One region of the Brevundimonas nasdae genome, then DNA from elsewhere that is predicted to be linked to it. Evidence: riboswitches for the same ligand, from Rfam matches in the RefSeq annotation. Region 1 holds a riboswitch; each other region holds the start of a gene.
What was found. Region 1 has a riboswitch for glycine ahead of KWG56_RS11865 (TonB-dependent receptor plug domain-containing protein). Riboswitches for the same ligand answer to the same signal wherever they lie in the genome.
Positions count from the first base shown of each region.

Region 1 (4,868 bases):
CCGATGGCGTCAGTGATTTCGATGTCGAAATAGTCCACGGTCACCGTCAGGCCGGGCAGACGCGATGTCGCCAGCGTCGCACCGATGGTCCAGGTCTTGGCAGTCTCCGGCTCAAGATGAATGTTGCCGCCGATCTGGCCGTGAACGGTCGAACCATTGGTGGGCGCCGAGAAGTTTGCCGGGATGCCCAAGGCTGTGCAGTTGGCCTCGCGCGTCGCCGACTGATTCCGCAAAGTGACGTCGCAGGGATCGCTGACGAAGAAGAAGCTTTCCTGCAGTGGCGAGAACAGTTCGGAGACGTTCGGCGCCCGCACCGACTGCGACCGCATCACCCGGAACCGCAATCCCTCGACCGGAGAATAGACGCCGCCAAGATTCCACGAATACTGGGTTCCGTTGACATTGTAGTCCGACACCCGACCCGCCGCCTGGATCTGCAGGTCGTTGATCAGGACATGGTCCCTGATCAGGGGCGCCCTCAGTTCGGCGAAGGCCTCCTTCACGCGGATGGAGCCGCTGACCGGGCTTTCCTGCGGATAGAAGGTCAGCCCCTGCTGCTGCAGCGCGGAAGGATGCGTCTCCGCGCTCGCCTCGCGCCATTCAAATCCGATCGCCGAAGCGACCGGCCCTGCGGGCAGTTGCAGCAGGTCGCCGCTCAGGCTGCCGCCGACCGTCTTCAGCCGGGTGCTGGCGGAATAGGGCTCGTCTATGCGGCTGTAAGCGATGGCGGCGTCCGTGCCCGTCGTCTGCCCGAACGGGTTATAGGGCACACACCCCTGCGCCCGCGCCTCTGCGCTGCGACAGGCCGGGGCGCCGTTCAGCAGGATGACGTCATTCTGTTGCAGCCAGCGGGTCTGGTTGCGGCCATTCACCAGCAGCGTGTTCTGGCTGTTCTCGCCATAGGCGGCGAACAGGTTGTACTTCCAACTGCCGGACAGCTTCCCGTCGATGCCTCCGGTGAACTGCTGTTGCGTCCGGTCCGCCACACTGCCGCGACGCCCGAACTGGTCATAGACGCGGTAAACCTCCGTGCCGGTCTGGCCATTGGCGGTCAGCACAGCCCGCAGATCGGTCGGCATGAAGGGATTATCCAGCGTCAACCACGGCGAGGCATAGACGAAATCATCCGCGACCGGCTGCCAGAAGGACTGGGTCTTGGTCTTGATGTAGTTGCCTTCAAAGAAGAAATGGATCTTCGGCGTGATCTGGTAGTTGAAATTGCTGGTCAGGCCATAGCGCTCCAGCGGCATGCTCAGATTGTCGTACTGCTCAAAGCTTCCGCCATCGCCGCCAACGCTGCGACCGCCTCGATCACCCAGCGCCCCGAAGTCGTAAGGCCGGATGCCCGTTCCATCCGATGTCAGCGACAGATACTGCCCTGCGACCCAGACCAGGCCCTGCTGGTTGGACCAGTTGAAGCGGATGTTGGGCGCCTGAATGAAGTTGGGTATGCCGTCGTTCGGCCCGGTATTCTCGGGGTTGCTGATCGTGTTGACGCCGCTGACGCCCCACGCGCGCTGGGTCGCCTGAACCCCGGCCACATCGTCATACAGGAAGTTGACGACGACATTGCCCTTACCCTCGTCGAAATTCTTGCCCGCAGTGAAGTTGAAGCCGCGCGATTCTCCATCCCCGCGCGACGTAATCCCCGCATTCACCGTAGCGGCAAAGCCTTCGAAATCCCGCTTCAGCAGGATGTTTACCACCCCGCTGACAGCGTCAGCGCCATACACCGCCGACGCGCCGCCCGTCACCAGTTCAACCCGCTCAACCAGCGCCGCCGGGATGGAGTTGATGTCGACCGCCGCCGTAAAAGGCTGACCCGCCACCACGCGGCGGCCGTTGACCAATACAAGCGTCCGATCCGCGCCCAGATGGCGCAGGCTGATCAGGTTAAGCCCCGCCAGGTTCGCGTTTCTCTGGCTGTTCGCGCCATTCAATCCGACACCGGTTTGCGGCAGCTCCGTCAGGATGTCGGCCAGATTCTGATGCCCTGTCGCCTCGATCTGTTCCGCACTTACGGCGGTGACCGGCACAGGCGAGTTCAGCGCCGACCCCGCCAATCGAGATCCGGTGACGACGACATCACCCACAGAAGCCGGCTCTTCATTCGTCTGGGCGACAGCGCCCGTCGCTAACAGCATTCCAAGCGTCAGACCGCTGACACCAAACATAGTCCGTCTCATACTTCCCTCCCATATTTTTTATATGAGCCGGGGCGCGGCGCGACCGCGGCTCGATCTGGCAAGCACGGCGAAGCAGAGGCAGAAAACGGGAATAACCTGAAACACGTCCCCTCCCGACGGTGTCAGTTCAGATAGGGCTCAGGGCCGAAACTATTTCGGCATGGGCTCCCCGCAAATCTCCCTCGCGCTCAACGCCCCATCTGTCTATCTGCCTGAGAGCGTTACTCCTTCGGCGAGCCTCTCGGCGGACGCCGATGACTTCTTTCCAGATTCATTCAGCGACGCGGTCCTTTTGCCTGAGAGATTCCGGGGCGGTTGCTCCTTCGGCGCCGGCTAGGCCGACCTCTCCCACGTCGCCTTGTTCGTTGTGATCACAAATCATGCATCTCGCATCCCTGTCAAGGCGCGACGGTCCTGACGGGCGCGTCGACTTCTCCCAGATCGGGTTATTTCCGGGCGACCTCAGCATCCGCCAGAGGCCGAGCGCCGAGGTCGACGACAAAGCCCAGCCTCACCTTTCTAAAGCCGCGGTAAACTTGCCAGCAGGACGCAACAATCTTGCGGAGATTGCGCAATCTCTTTGTTTTTCAAATATATACTTGAAATACGTGAAAGATATTTGCGAAGATCGGTGGCATGAGACCCGGTTTCAACGGTCACCTCTTGGAGTGAACGCGCCATGGCGGTTGCGGAGCCTCGAGATCCATATGGTGCGGCGCTCTGCGCAGTGCGCAGATTCGTCGACGCCGGGCGCTTCACTCCCGGTGAAGCGATCGTCATCACCGAACTGGCGGCGGAGGTCGGTCTGAGCCCGACCCCGGTGCGGGAAGCCCTCGCTTGCCTCGCCGGCCAGGGATTGATCGAGCGCCGAAAGGGACGAGGGTACTTCTATCCGGCGCTGAAAGCAGCGGATGTGATAGATCTTTTCGAACTGCAGCGCGCCTTTCTCCACGCAGCCCTCACCCTTTACCCTCGCGGGCTCACACCTCTGCGAAAGGCGGCTTCCTCGGTCGATCCTCTGGACGGCGTCCAGACGCTGTTCAACGGACTGGTCGCCCAGTGCGGCAACATGGCCCTCACCCTGGCGCACGAAAGGCTTAACGATCGCCTCCGGTCCGTCCTGGTGGCGGAGCACCGTCGCAATAGAGCGGGCGCCGACGCCGCGCGCACGATGATCGAGGCGACCGTCGAGGGACGAATTCCGGATCTGCTCGCGCTCATAGAAGGCTTCTACGAACGGCGTTGCGCCCGGACGCCAGCTCTGGTCGCCGAGCTCAGCTAGGCCTGTTCCGGCCCACGCTCCGCGAGCGCAGCGAGCGCGCCGGAGGCCCGTATGCGGCGATCGTGGTACAGATCGAGGAGCACCTCGAACGGCGGGTCCCCGCCGGCGACATAGGCCCGATACAACGCGTCGGCCTCTTGCCTCCGGTCGCCGAACAATCGGAGCTCGAGGCGGCGCATGATGTCGAGCTGCCCCGAAACCTTGAGAAAGGCCTCCCACAACACCTGATTCCCTGCGCTGCGAACAATCCCCGTGAACAGCTGCTGGGCCGCGTCCGTGGAAGCGATGTCGATGTCCGGTGCGGGCGCACGCAACGGCGCCAAAGCCCGACTATTCAGGTCGAGGGCGATCCTGACGAACTGGGCGTGCATCGCATAACGATCGCGCGCCGCCGTGGCGTCCAACCTGAGAGCGACATAGCCGCCGGAAGGGGCGCGCTCGACCAGACCCTCTCCGCTCAGACGCGCGAGCGCCTCCCGCACCGGGGTGGTCGACAGGCGCAGGCTCAGCGCCTCGTCCTGGACGATCACCGGCGAGCCGCCTGCAATCCGTCCGGACTGGATACGTTCCCGCAAGCTCGAAAGCGCTTGCATGAAGGGGTCGCGATTCCGCGCCATGGTGGGATCCGATCCGCACGAGAGGCACGCCCGCCTCCGATCGTTCGATCGAACCATCGTTCCCCAGAGCCGCCCCCAAGTCTGCGAAAATCTTCGTCGCAACCCCCGCAAATTGGACGGTGTCGTGCCCGCTAAATTCTTGCGGTATTGGCCACTGCTCCGGAAACAGAACAAAAAAGACACACACGCCAGCATTGATCCGCAGCAAGGAAATGGACACCTTCGGTAGTGAAAGGTCGTCCCTCATGCCGCCCGATCCGCCTAAAAACCTGAGTGATGCGCGCCTGGTCGGGCTGGCCGCCCGCACCATTCGCCGCGCCCGTGGCATGACGGTTCAACAGGTCGCCACGGCTATGAATCTGCCGCCTAGGACCTACGAATATTTTGAAAGCGGCGCCGGTCGTCTCAACCACGACTACGTCCAGAGATTCGCCGTCGCCACGGACAGCGATCCCTATTCCTTGCTGATCTCGCCCGCCCTGGGGTCCACGGAATTCGCCAGGAACACAGCCGACATAAAGCTTATGCTGATCTTCCTGATCGCCCTGGGCGAGTTTGATCGCAGCATGGGGCCGCGTTTGCGCACGCTCGACCCACGCGCCTTGATCGAAGCGTTTACCGATGCCTTTCAGAAGCTCGAAACCGAGAGCCGCCAACGTGACGCCGAGACAGAGGCCTGGCTGGAAGCCGGCCGTGACCTGATTGCAGGCCGCCGGGACGTCGGCGACGCCTGACCCTCGCAAATACACGACAGATATAGATTGTCGGTTCGGACCACCGGGC
Region 1 is NZ_CP080034.1:2,432,723-2,437,590, forward strand. Features, by position in the region: gene KWG56_RS11865 (TonB-dependent receptor plug domain-containing protein) at 1-2,186, opposite strand, end outside; glycine riboswitch at 2,461-2,547, opposite strand; gene KWG56_RS11870 (GntR family transcriptional regulator) at 2,866-3,468, shown strand; gene KWG56_RS11875 (GntR family transcriptional regulator) at 3,465-4,085, opposite strand; gene KWG56_RS11880 (helix-turn-helix domain-containing protein) at 4,280-4,819, shown strand.

Region 2 (4,868 bases), 450 kb from region 1:
CGAACTCGTTGAAGAAGCGCGGCGTCAGCACCTCCACGCCCGGAATGGCGGCCAGGGCGTCGCGGGTGGCGACGGCCTTCTCGTGGTTCAGCAGGGCCAGTTTGCGCAGGCCCGTCTCGCCCAACAGGCTCATGTGGATGGTGAAGGCCAGGGTGCAGAGGCCAGAGTTGGTGCAGATGTTCGAGGTCGCCTTGTCGCGGCGGATGTGCTGTTCGCGCGTCGACAGGGTCAGGACGAAGCCGCGCTCGCCGTCGGCGTCCACGGTCTCGCCGGTCAGGCGGCCCGGCATCTGGCGGATCAGCTTTTCGCGCGTGGCGAACAGGCCGACATAGGGGCCGCCGAAGTTCAGGGCGTTGCCGATCGACTGGCCTTCGGCCGCGACGATGTCGGCGCCCATTTCGCCGGGCGATTTCAGCAGGCCCATGGACACGGCTTCCGTCACCACGACGATCAGCAGGGCGCCCGCGGCGTGGGCGGCCTCGGCGATCTTGGTCACGTCGGTGGCGGTGCCGAAGACGTTGGGCGTCTGGACGACGACGCAGGCGGTGTCCGGGCCGATCTGGTCGATGACGGCGGCTTCGGCGTCGAACGCCGGGGCCAGCGCCTGCGTCTCCACGCCGACGGCGTGAACCACGGTCTCGGTCGCCTTGACGTAGTGGGGGTGGACGCCGCCCGAGATCACCGCCTTGTTGCGGCGGGTCACGCGCGTGGCCATCAGCACGCCCTCGGCCATGGCGGTCGAACCATCATAGAGGGACGCGTTGGCGACCGGCATGCCGGTCAGGTTCGCAACCTGGGTCTGGAACTCGTACAGGTACTGTAGCGTGCCCTGCGCGATTTCCGGCTGATAGGGGGTGTAGCTGGTCAGGAACTCCGACCGCTGGATCACATGGTCCACCGTCGCCGGCACGTGGTGCTTGTAGGCCCCTGCGCCGCAGAAGAAGGGCACGGCGCCGGCGGTCGCATTCTTGGCGGCCATGGCGGACAAGGCGCGCTCGACCTCCAGTTCGCCCGCGACGCGGGGCAGGTCCACAGGCCCGTCCAGACGCGCGCTCTCGGGCACGTCGACAAACAGGTCGTCGATGGATTTCGCGCCGATGGCGGCGAGCATCGCCGTGCGGTCGTCGGGCGTCAGGGGGAGGTAGCGCATCTAGACAGCTTTTCCGAAAAGGAAGTCAGTGATTGAAAAACCCGGCTTGGCTCTGGCTGGGGTGCGTGAAGGCGAGGACTGCGGACGGCTCGGCGTGGTGCTGCGGTTGTTTCGAAGGCCTTTCAACAGATCGGTGAGCGCATCGGCGTCCTCGACCTCCCGGAGCTCGACTTCGTACATCAGGGGTGTGCGGGGCTCGCCCACATTGCCCGCAGGGCGCACCAACAATCTCCCGCCAGGACCATCCAGCATGAAGCTGTTGGTGCGCCGCAGAACGGCCAGCAGCGCGGCAGCGATGGCTGGCGTTAGAACCGGGTATTCCGCCAGCATCCCGTCCGGGGCGTCTTCTCCGAACATATACAGCAACGCGCCGTCGCTTAGCCGAATCTCCGCTTCCAGCCCGGTCCGCTCCGCCCCGCAGTCGGCCAGCGCCGCCTCGACCAACTGGCTCAGGCCAGGTTGCGAAGGCGTCGTGGTCGCGTGGGTGAAGCAGACCGTGAACACGGCTTACAGCGTGGCCAGGAAGGCGTCGTAGGCGGCCTGATCCATCAGGCCGTCCAGCTGCGAGGCGTCCGAGATCTTGATCTTGGCGAACCAGCCATCGGCTTCGGCGGCGGCGTTGACGGTCTCCGGGGCGGTCGACAGCACGTCGTTGGCCTCGACCACTTCGCCCGAGACGGGGGCATAGACGTCCGACGCCGCCTTGACGCTTTCGACCACGGCGAAGCTGTCGCCCTTGGCGAAGGTCTTGCCGACTTCCGGCACCTCGACGAACACCACGTCGCCCAGAGCCTCAGCCGCGTGCTTGGAAATGCCGACCGTGGCGATATCGCCGTCGACGCTGACCCACTCGTGATCCTTGGTGAAATGCATCTTGCTTCTCCTAAAGCCTTCATCCTCGGGCTTGACCCGAGGATCGGATGTTGTGCTGTCCGTGCGCCTATGTCTTCGCACGAGCGGTTGATCGCCCGGCCCTCGGGTCAAGCCCGAGGGTGACGGACAGAGAGGGTTACGCCTTCGGCTTGCGGTAATAGCGTTGCGCCACGAACGGCATGGCGATGACTTCGGCGGCGGCGGGTTTGCCGCGAACCAGAACCTTCAGTTCCGTGCCCAGTTCCGCAAAGGCGGGCGGCACGAAGCCCATGGCGATGTTCTTGCCCAGGCTGGGGGAGGGGCCGCCCGAGGTGACCTTGCCGATGATGTTTCCGTCGGCGTCGGCGATCTCGGCGCCTTCGCGGGCTGGGGCGCCTTCCTTGACGTGCAGGCCGACGCGGACGCGCGACGGACCCTCGGCTAGTTGCTTCAGGATGATGTCGGCGCCGTTGAAGTCTGCGCGTTCCTTGCGCGACTTGGACAGGGCGAAGGTCAGCGCGCCTTCGACCGGCGTGGTCGCGGCGTCGATGTCGTGGCCGTGCAGCGGCAGGCCAGCTTCGAGCCGCAGGCTGTCGCGGGCGCCCAGGCCGATCGGCTTGACGCGGGCGTCTTCCAGCAGGGTGTTCCAGATGCGCTCGGCCTGATCCGCTGGGACCGAAATCTCATAGCCGTCTTCGCCGGTGTAGCCCGAGCGCGAGACATAGCAGTCGGCGCCGAACAGCATCAGGCGGGCCGTCTCCATGAAGCCCATCTCGGCCAGCACCGGCTCATGGGCCGACATCAGCTCGGCGGCCTCCGGGCCCTGGATGGCGATCAGGGCGCGGTCCAGAACCGTCAGCTTGGCGTCGCCTTCCAGATTGGCGTTCCAGAAGGCGAAATCCTCGTCCTTGTTGCCGGCGTTGACGACGACGAACAGGCCGTCATGGTCGGGGCGGCCCGCCATCAGGTCGTCGATGATGCCGCCGTCCTTGTTCAGCAGCAGGGTGTATTTCTGCTTGCCCGCCTTCAGGATCTCATAGTCGCCGGGGACGAAGCGCTGGAACTGCGCCGTGGCGTCCGCGCCGGTGATCTTGCACTGGCCCATGTGCGATACGTCGAACAGGCCGACATGTTCGCGGGTCCAGCGGTGTTCGGCCAGAACGCCTTCATACTGGACCGGCATGTCATAGCCGCTGAAACCCACCATGCGGGCGCCTAAGCGCCGGTGCGCGGCGTTCAGCGGCGTGGTCTTGAGAGCTTGGTCGGTCATGGTTCAGACTTTCGCGGTCGCGTGTTGTGGCGGAGCTTCGCCGCCGTCCTCGCGCCCCCGCTGTCCTGAAGCCTGAGAGATTCCGGCGTTTCCGCCTTGCTCCGTCGGCGCGCCCGTAAAAGAGCGGCTTTCCAGCGTCCGTATGCTATCGCGGTCCGTTTGCCTGAGCGTTTCCGGGGCGGTTGCGCCTTCGGCGTCGAGCCTGATTTCCCAGCCCCGAACTCTCCCGCGAGAGCGACCGACCTAAGCCATCGAGTCAGGCCTCAAGTCAAGCGTCGCCAGTGCATCAGAGGTCTGACAGAGCTTGCCCCGCGCGTCCTGTGCGGCCATGAGTGCGCGACGCCCAACAACCTACGGGAAAGCCTCCATGTCCGCCGACCGCCTTCGTCTCGACGACCACATCGCCGCGCTGGAGGCGCCGCAGGGACTGAAATCTGTCCTGACCGTGATCGCCGCAACCTGCGCCCAGATCAGCGACGTGGTGGCGGGCGGCGCCCTGGTCGGCGCACTGGGCGCATCGGGCCAGATCAACGTCCAGGACGAGGAGCAGAAGAAGCTGGACGTCATCACCGACGACATGCTGACCCAGGCGCTTCTGGCCTGTCCCGCCATCGCCGGCGTCGCATCCGAGGAAAAGGATCAGGTCGAGCCCGCCTCCAATCCGGCCGGTGAATATCTGGCCCTGTTCGACCCGCTGGACGGTTCGTCCAACATCGACATCAATGCGCCGGTCGGCACCATCGTCTCGGTGCTGAAGTCGGCGACCCCGACGCCGGTCGAGGCCGATTTCCTGCAGACAGGCCGCCATCAGGTCGCCGCCGTCTATGCCGTCTATGGCCCCCAGACCATGCTGGTGCTGACGACGGGCGACGGCGTGAAGGGTTTCACCCTGTCCAACGACGGCCAGTGGTTGCTGACCCACGACGACATCACGATTTCGCCGGATACCAAGGAGTTCGCGATCAACGTCTCCAACCAGCGTCACTGGGCCGAGCCGGTCCAGCGCTATCTGGACGGCGTGCTGCAGGGGGCGGAGGGGCCGCGCGGCAAGAACTTCAACATGCGCTGGGTCGCGGCCATGGTCGCCGATGTCCACCGCATCCTGATGCGCGGCGGCGTCTTCCTCTATCCGTGGGACAAGCGCGAGCCGAACAAGCCGGGCAAGCTGCGCCTGATGTACGAAGGCAATCCGATGGCCCTGCTTGTCGAACAGGCGGGCGGCAAGGCGACCACCGACGGCGTCCAGCCCATCCTCGACGTTCAGCCGACCCAGTTGCACCAGCGCATTCCCGTCGCCCTGGGCTCGGCCAACGAAATCGACGCCTTCGCGAGCGCCTGAACCGGAGCCTGAGCCATGATCATCGGTCCCGCCGACGCCCTTCTGGTCATCGACCCGCAGAACGACTTCTGCGAGGGCGGCGCGCTGGCGGTCGCGGGCGGGGCGTGGATCATGCCGCTGATCAACCAGTTGGCGGAACGGTTCGACAAGGTGATCGCGACGCAGGACTGGCATACGTCGGATCAGATATCCTTCGCCTCCAACCACCCCGGCGCGACGCCCTTCACCGAGATTGAGGTCGCCTATGGCCGCCAGAT
Region 2 is NZ_CP080034.1:1,983,447-1,988,314, reverse strand. Features, by position in the region: gene gcvPA (aminomethyl-transferring glycine dehydrogenase subunit GcvPA) at 1-1,150, opposite strand, end outside; gene KWG56_RS09720 (hypothetical protein) at 1,151-1,654, opposite strand; gene gcvH (glycine cleavage system protein GcvH) at 1,658-2,023, opposite strand; gene gcvT (glycine cleavage system aminomethyltransferase GcvT) at 2,160-3,272, opposite strand; glycine riboswitch at 3,331-3,409, opposite strand; glycine riboswitch at 3,414-3,511, opposite strand; gene KWG56_RS09705 (class 1 fructose-bisphosphatase) at 3,640-4,611, shown strand; gene pncA (bifunctional nicotinamidase/pyrazinamidase) at 4,627-4,868, shown strand, end outside.
Region 2: another riboswitch for glycine. It lies ahead of gcvT (glycine cleavage system aminomethyltransferase GcvT); the one in region 1 lies ahead of KWG56_RS11865 (TonB-dependent receptor plug domain-containing protein).

Region 3 (4,868 bases), 180 kb from region 1:
CCAGCAGGGCAAGGGACCAGGGCGCCACGTCCACGGTCACGCCCTGATCGTCCAGAGAGACGCTTTGCAGAATGGTCTGCATGGCGCCGGCCAGCAGGCGGTCGGACGTACGCTCCACCACCCGGTGCGCGGTCCAGGCGCCCACGCCCAGCAGCACGATGGCGAACACCGTCAGGGGCACGACCTGGGCGATCAGCAGGCGGTTGACCAGGCTGTGCGAGGTTTTGCTCGGCGCCCGCGTCATGGGTCGAGGCGATAGCCGCGTCCGCGGATGTTGGTGATGGCGGGGCCGTCAGGCTGCAGCTTGCGGCGCAGGCGGCCGACGTGGATCTCCAGCGCATTCAGCGAAGGCGCTTCGTCCTGGGTGAAGACCTCTGCGGCCAGCATGTCGCGGTCCACCACCTGTCCGACGCGTGACGCCAGCACCTTGAGCGCCGCCCATTCGCGCGGGCGCAACGCCAGTTCGCGGTCGCCGACCTGTGCGCGGCCCGCCTGCCAGTCGCAGACCAGCGAGCCGATGACGACGGAGCCAGCCGCCTGTCCCTGGCGGCGCCGCACGATGGCGCGCAGGCGCGCGATCAGTTCCACGGGGGCGAAGGGCTTGACCAGATAGTCGTCGGCCCCGAGGTCCAGCCCCGCCACCCGGTCGCCCAGGGCGTCGCGGGCCGTCAGCATCAGGATCGGCGTGGTCGAGCCGCGACGGCGCAGGGCGGCCAGAATCTCGAACCCGTCGATGTCGGGCAGGCCGATGTCGAGGATGGCGGCGTCGAAATCCTCGGTCTGCTCAAGCCTCAGGGCTTCGGCGCCCTGGTCGGTGCAGCGTGGCTCAAACCCCGCACTGCGCAGGCTGGCGTCCAGAGAATGTTGAAGCGCCTTGTCATCCTCGACGACGAGTATTCTCATGGGGTCACAGATGCGGGGAGCGGGGACATGGGCGCCACAATAGCGAGAAAGCCGAAGTGGTGAAGGCGTGGGGTCTGTTCGCCGTGATCTTCGCCGCCGCCTTCGCCCTGACCGCCTGCGGACGCGAGCCGGAGGGGGCGGGCACCGCGCCCCACATCCGCTGGCGGGCCGAGCAGGAAGGCGCGCTGCTGATCCGCACCAACACCAGCATGCTGGGGCCGGTGATCGACGCCTTTCGGGCGCGGTATCCCAAGGTGGAGATCCGTCTGGAGGACATGAACTCCACCATGCTGGCCAGCAATGTGGTGTCGGATGTGCTGGCCGGACGGCCGGGCGCGGACCTGGTCTGGAGCTCCGCGATGGACGTGCAGATCAAGCTGATCAACGACGGCTATGCCCAGACCTACAGGTCGCCCCACCGGCGCGCCATGCCCGACGGCATGGTCTGGCGCGATCAGGGGTTCGGCATCACGGCCGAGCCGGTGGTCTTCGCCTACAACCGTCGCCTGCTGCCGCCTGCGCTGACGCCGAACAGCCATGCGGACCTGATCCGGCTGCTGGAAGCCCGGCCTGAAATCTTCGACGGTCGCCTGGCGGTCTATGATGCCGAGCAGAGCGGCGTGGCCCTGATGCAGTTGTCGTCGGACACCCAGATCTATCCCGACGCCTGGCGGATGATGGAGGCCCTGGGCCGCCGCAAGCCCCGTCTCGACACCTCGGGGCAGCGGATGATGTGGCGGCTGGCGACGGGACAGACCCTGTTCGTATTCAACATGAACCAGTCCTATGGGCGGATCTGGGTCAGGGACCACCCCGACATCGCCCTGGTCACGCCCACGGACTACCACCTGCTGATTTCGCGGGTCGCCTTTATCCCGCGCAATGCGGCCCATCCGAATGCGGCGCGGCTTTTTCTGGATTTCCTGCTATCGCGCGAAGGTCAGGCGGCGGTCGCCAAGGCGGGCATGAGACCGGCGCGGGATGACGTTGATCCGGCGCTGCGTCCATCGCCGCCCGGCGCGCGTCCCATTCGGGTGGGGCCGGGCCTGTTGGCCAATCTGGATCATGAGCGTCGCGAGAAGCTGCTGGGCCGCTGGCGTGCGGCCATGGAGGGGGCGCCGCGCGCGCCGCTGGATCCGCACGCGCCCTGAGGGTTTCCTGTGGATAACTTCTGATCATGCAAAGGCCGCATTTCTGTCACGACGCCGTCACGTCCGGGCGCTGGACGGTTTTGGGCCTTATGCTGAAGCCTCTGCTGCGACCGAAAGTGGAATAATATTCTATATATCGGTGTTTTGTGGGCTTTAAAACGCAAAAACGCGACGTTTGACAGCAGGTCTCTGCGATATCTTACTGGCGATCGCAGCTCGGGAGAGTTCGGACACTTCCCCGACGCCGAAGGCGCAACCGCCCCGGAAACGCTCAGGCAAACGGACCGAGCTGCACGATGAACGCTGGAGAGCAGGGCGACCCGAGGGGGGTGCGGCCTTCGCCGAAGGAGCAAGGGCCGATGGCCTGAAACTCTCAGGCACGAAGACAGCGGGGGTGAAATGGCGCCGTCAGAGCGCCGAACCGCATCGGACTTCCCTGGGAGGGGACGTCGCCGCCGTCCATGAGGAATCTCGTCTTGTCTCGCTTGAACACCCGCCTGATCAGCTGCAGCAGCGCCATCGCCCTGTTGTCCTGCGCCGGAGCCGCACTGGCCCAGACCGCAGAACCCGCCCCGGAACAGACCGCATCCGTCAGCGACATCGTCGTCACCGGCTCGCGCATCGACCGCGCCGGCTTTGAAGCCCCGACCCCGACCGTGCGCCTGACGGCCGAAGACCTGTCGGTCGGCGCCCGTCCCAACATCGCTGCCGCGCTGAACGACATGCCCCAGTTCCGCGCCACCACCTCGCCCCAGACGACCGGCACCAACACCGGCGCGGGCAATGCGCCCGTGGACCTGCGCGGCCTGGGCATCAGCCGCACCCTGGTGCTGATCGACGGTCGCCGCGTCTCCAGCGAAAACGACCTGAACAGCATCCCGTCGGTTCTGGTGAAGAGCGTCGACGTCGTGACCGGCGGCGCCTCGGCGGCCTGGGGCTCGGGCGCTGTGGCAGGCGTGGTCAACGTCGGCATCGACCGCAACTTCACCGGCGGCAAGCTGGGCGCCGAATACGGCATCTCGTCCTATGACGACGCCGAGCAGGTGCGTTACGAGGGCGCTTGGGGGCGTGGTTTCGCCGATGGGCGCGGCCACTTCGTCATCGGCGGCGAATATCTGAACAACGACGGCGTGATCCCGAAGAACTCGCGCCCGAACATCGGCCGCTGGGCGACCGTCAACGGCGCGCTGACGCCGAACGTCGGCATGGCCGATGCGGCCTACGGCGGCCTGATCCTGTCGGGCGTCAACAACGGCAAGGTCTTCAACCCGGACGGCACGCTGCGTCCGTTCAACTTCGGTACGAAGAGCGGCTCCAACACCGTCGGCGGCGAAGGCCCGTCCAACGATGACCTGAGCCCGCTGGTCACGCCGCAGCAGCGCTACACCGCCATGGCCAGCGCGACTTATGAGGTCAGCGACACCCTGCGCGTCACCGCCGACATCCGCCACTCGCGGATGTGGAACAACTACATCTGGTTCGGCGACCACGACCGTGGCGACCTGACCATCGGCATCGACAACGCCTTCCTGTCGCCCGCCATCCGCAGCGCCATGGCGGCTGCAGGCGAGACCAGCTTCAAGTTCGGCCGCTTCAACTCGGACCTGTCGTATTCGACCATCGACTTCGAGCGTCTGACGACCCAGGCCACCCTGGCGGTGGACGGCGAGTTCGGCCGTAACTGGCGCTGGGGCGCCTACTACAGCCACGGCGAGTTCGAGAACAACATCGACACTCCAGGCTTCCTGCTGAAGACCCAGTTCGCCAACGCCGTGGACAGCGTCATCGACCCGGTGTCGGGCAAGCCGGTCTGCCGCGTCACCCTGACCAACGCCAACTCGGGCTGCGTGCCGATCAATCTGTTCGGCCTGGGTTCGCCGTCGCAGGAAGCCATCGACTATGTCACCGGCACGCCGCAGCAGCGCGCCACGACCAAGCTGGATTCGGTCGGTTTCAGCCTGCGCGGCGAGCCCGTCACCCTGCCGGCGGGTGATGTCTCGGTGGCCTTCGGCTTCGAAGCCCGCAAGGAATCGCTGAAGCAGACCGTCAGCGAACTGGACGCCGCCAAGGCGTTCAAGACCTTCAGCTTCTCGGCCATGGCGGGTGATTTCACCGTCAAGGAGGCCTTTGCCGAAGTCCTGGTGCCGATCGTTCGCGATCTGCCGATCCTGAATAATCTTCAGTTCAACGCGGCTGCCCGTATCTCCGACTACGACACAACTGGCTCGATCTGGTCGTGGAAGGTCGGCGCCACGAACGAGTTCTTCCCCGGCTTCCGCGGCCGGATCACCCAGTCGCGTGACATCCGTTCGGCCAACCTGTCGGAACTCTTCACGACGACGACCATCGGCTACAACTGGATCAACGATCCGGCCAAGAACGGCGCCAACGTCTATGTGTTGAACAATGGCGGCGGCAACCCGAACCTGCTGCCGGAAACGGCGGACACCCTGACCCTGGGCGTCACCTATGCGCCGCCTTCGATCCCGGGCCTGAACCTGTCGCTGGACTATTACAGCATCAAGATCGACGACGTGATCACGACGATCGCGCCGCAGGATCTGGTGAACCGCTGCAACTCGGGCAATACGGCCCTGTGCGCCAAGATCGAGCGTGACGCGGGCGGCAACCTGGTCCGCACCATGTCCACCTTCGTGAACCTGGCCAAGTATCAGACGGACGGCGTGGACGCCGAGGTGTCCTATTCGTCGGCGGCTGATCTGTGGGTGCCTGGCGCCACGGGTCGTCTGAAGATGCGTCTGGTCGGCACCTGGGTGAACAGCCTGACCACCGACGACGGCATCACCGAGATCG
Region 3 is NZ_CP080034.1:2,251,250-2,256,117, reverse strand. Features, by position in the region: gene KWG56_RS11030 (sensor histidine kinase) at 1-244, opposite strand, end outside; gene KWG56_RS11025 (response regulator) at 241-903, opposite strand; gene KWG56_RS11020 (ABC transporter substrate-binding protein) at 963-2,054, shown strand; glycine riboswitch at 2,262-2,351, shown strand; gene KWG56_RS11015 (TonB-dependent receptor domain-containing protein) at 2,531-4,868, shown strand, end outside.
Region 3: another riboswitch for glycine. It lies ahead of KWG56_RS11015 (TonB-dependent receptor domain-containing protein); the one in region 1 lies ahead of KWG56_RS11865 (TonB-dependent receptor plug domain-containing protein).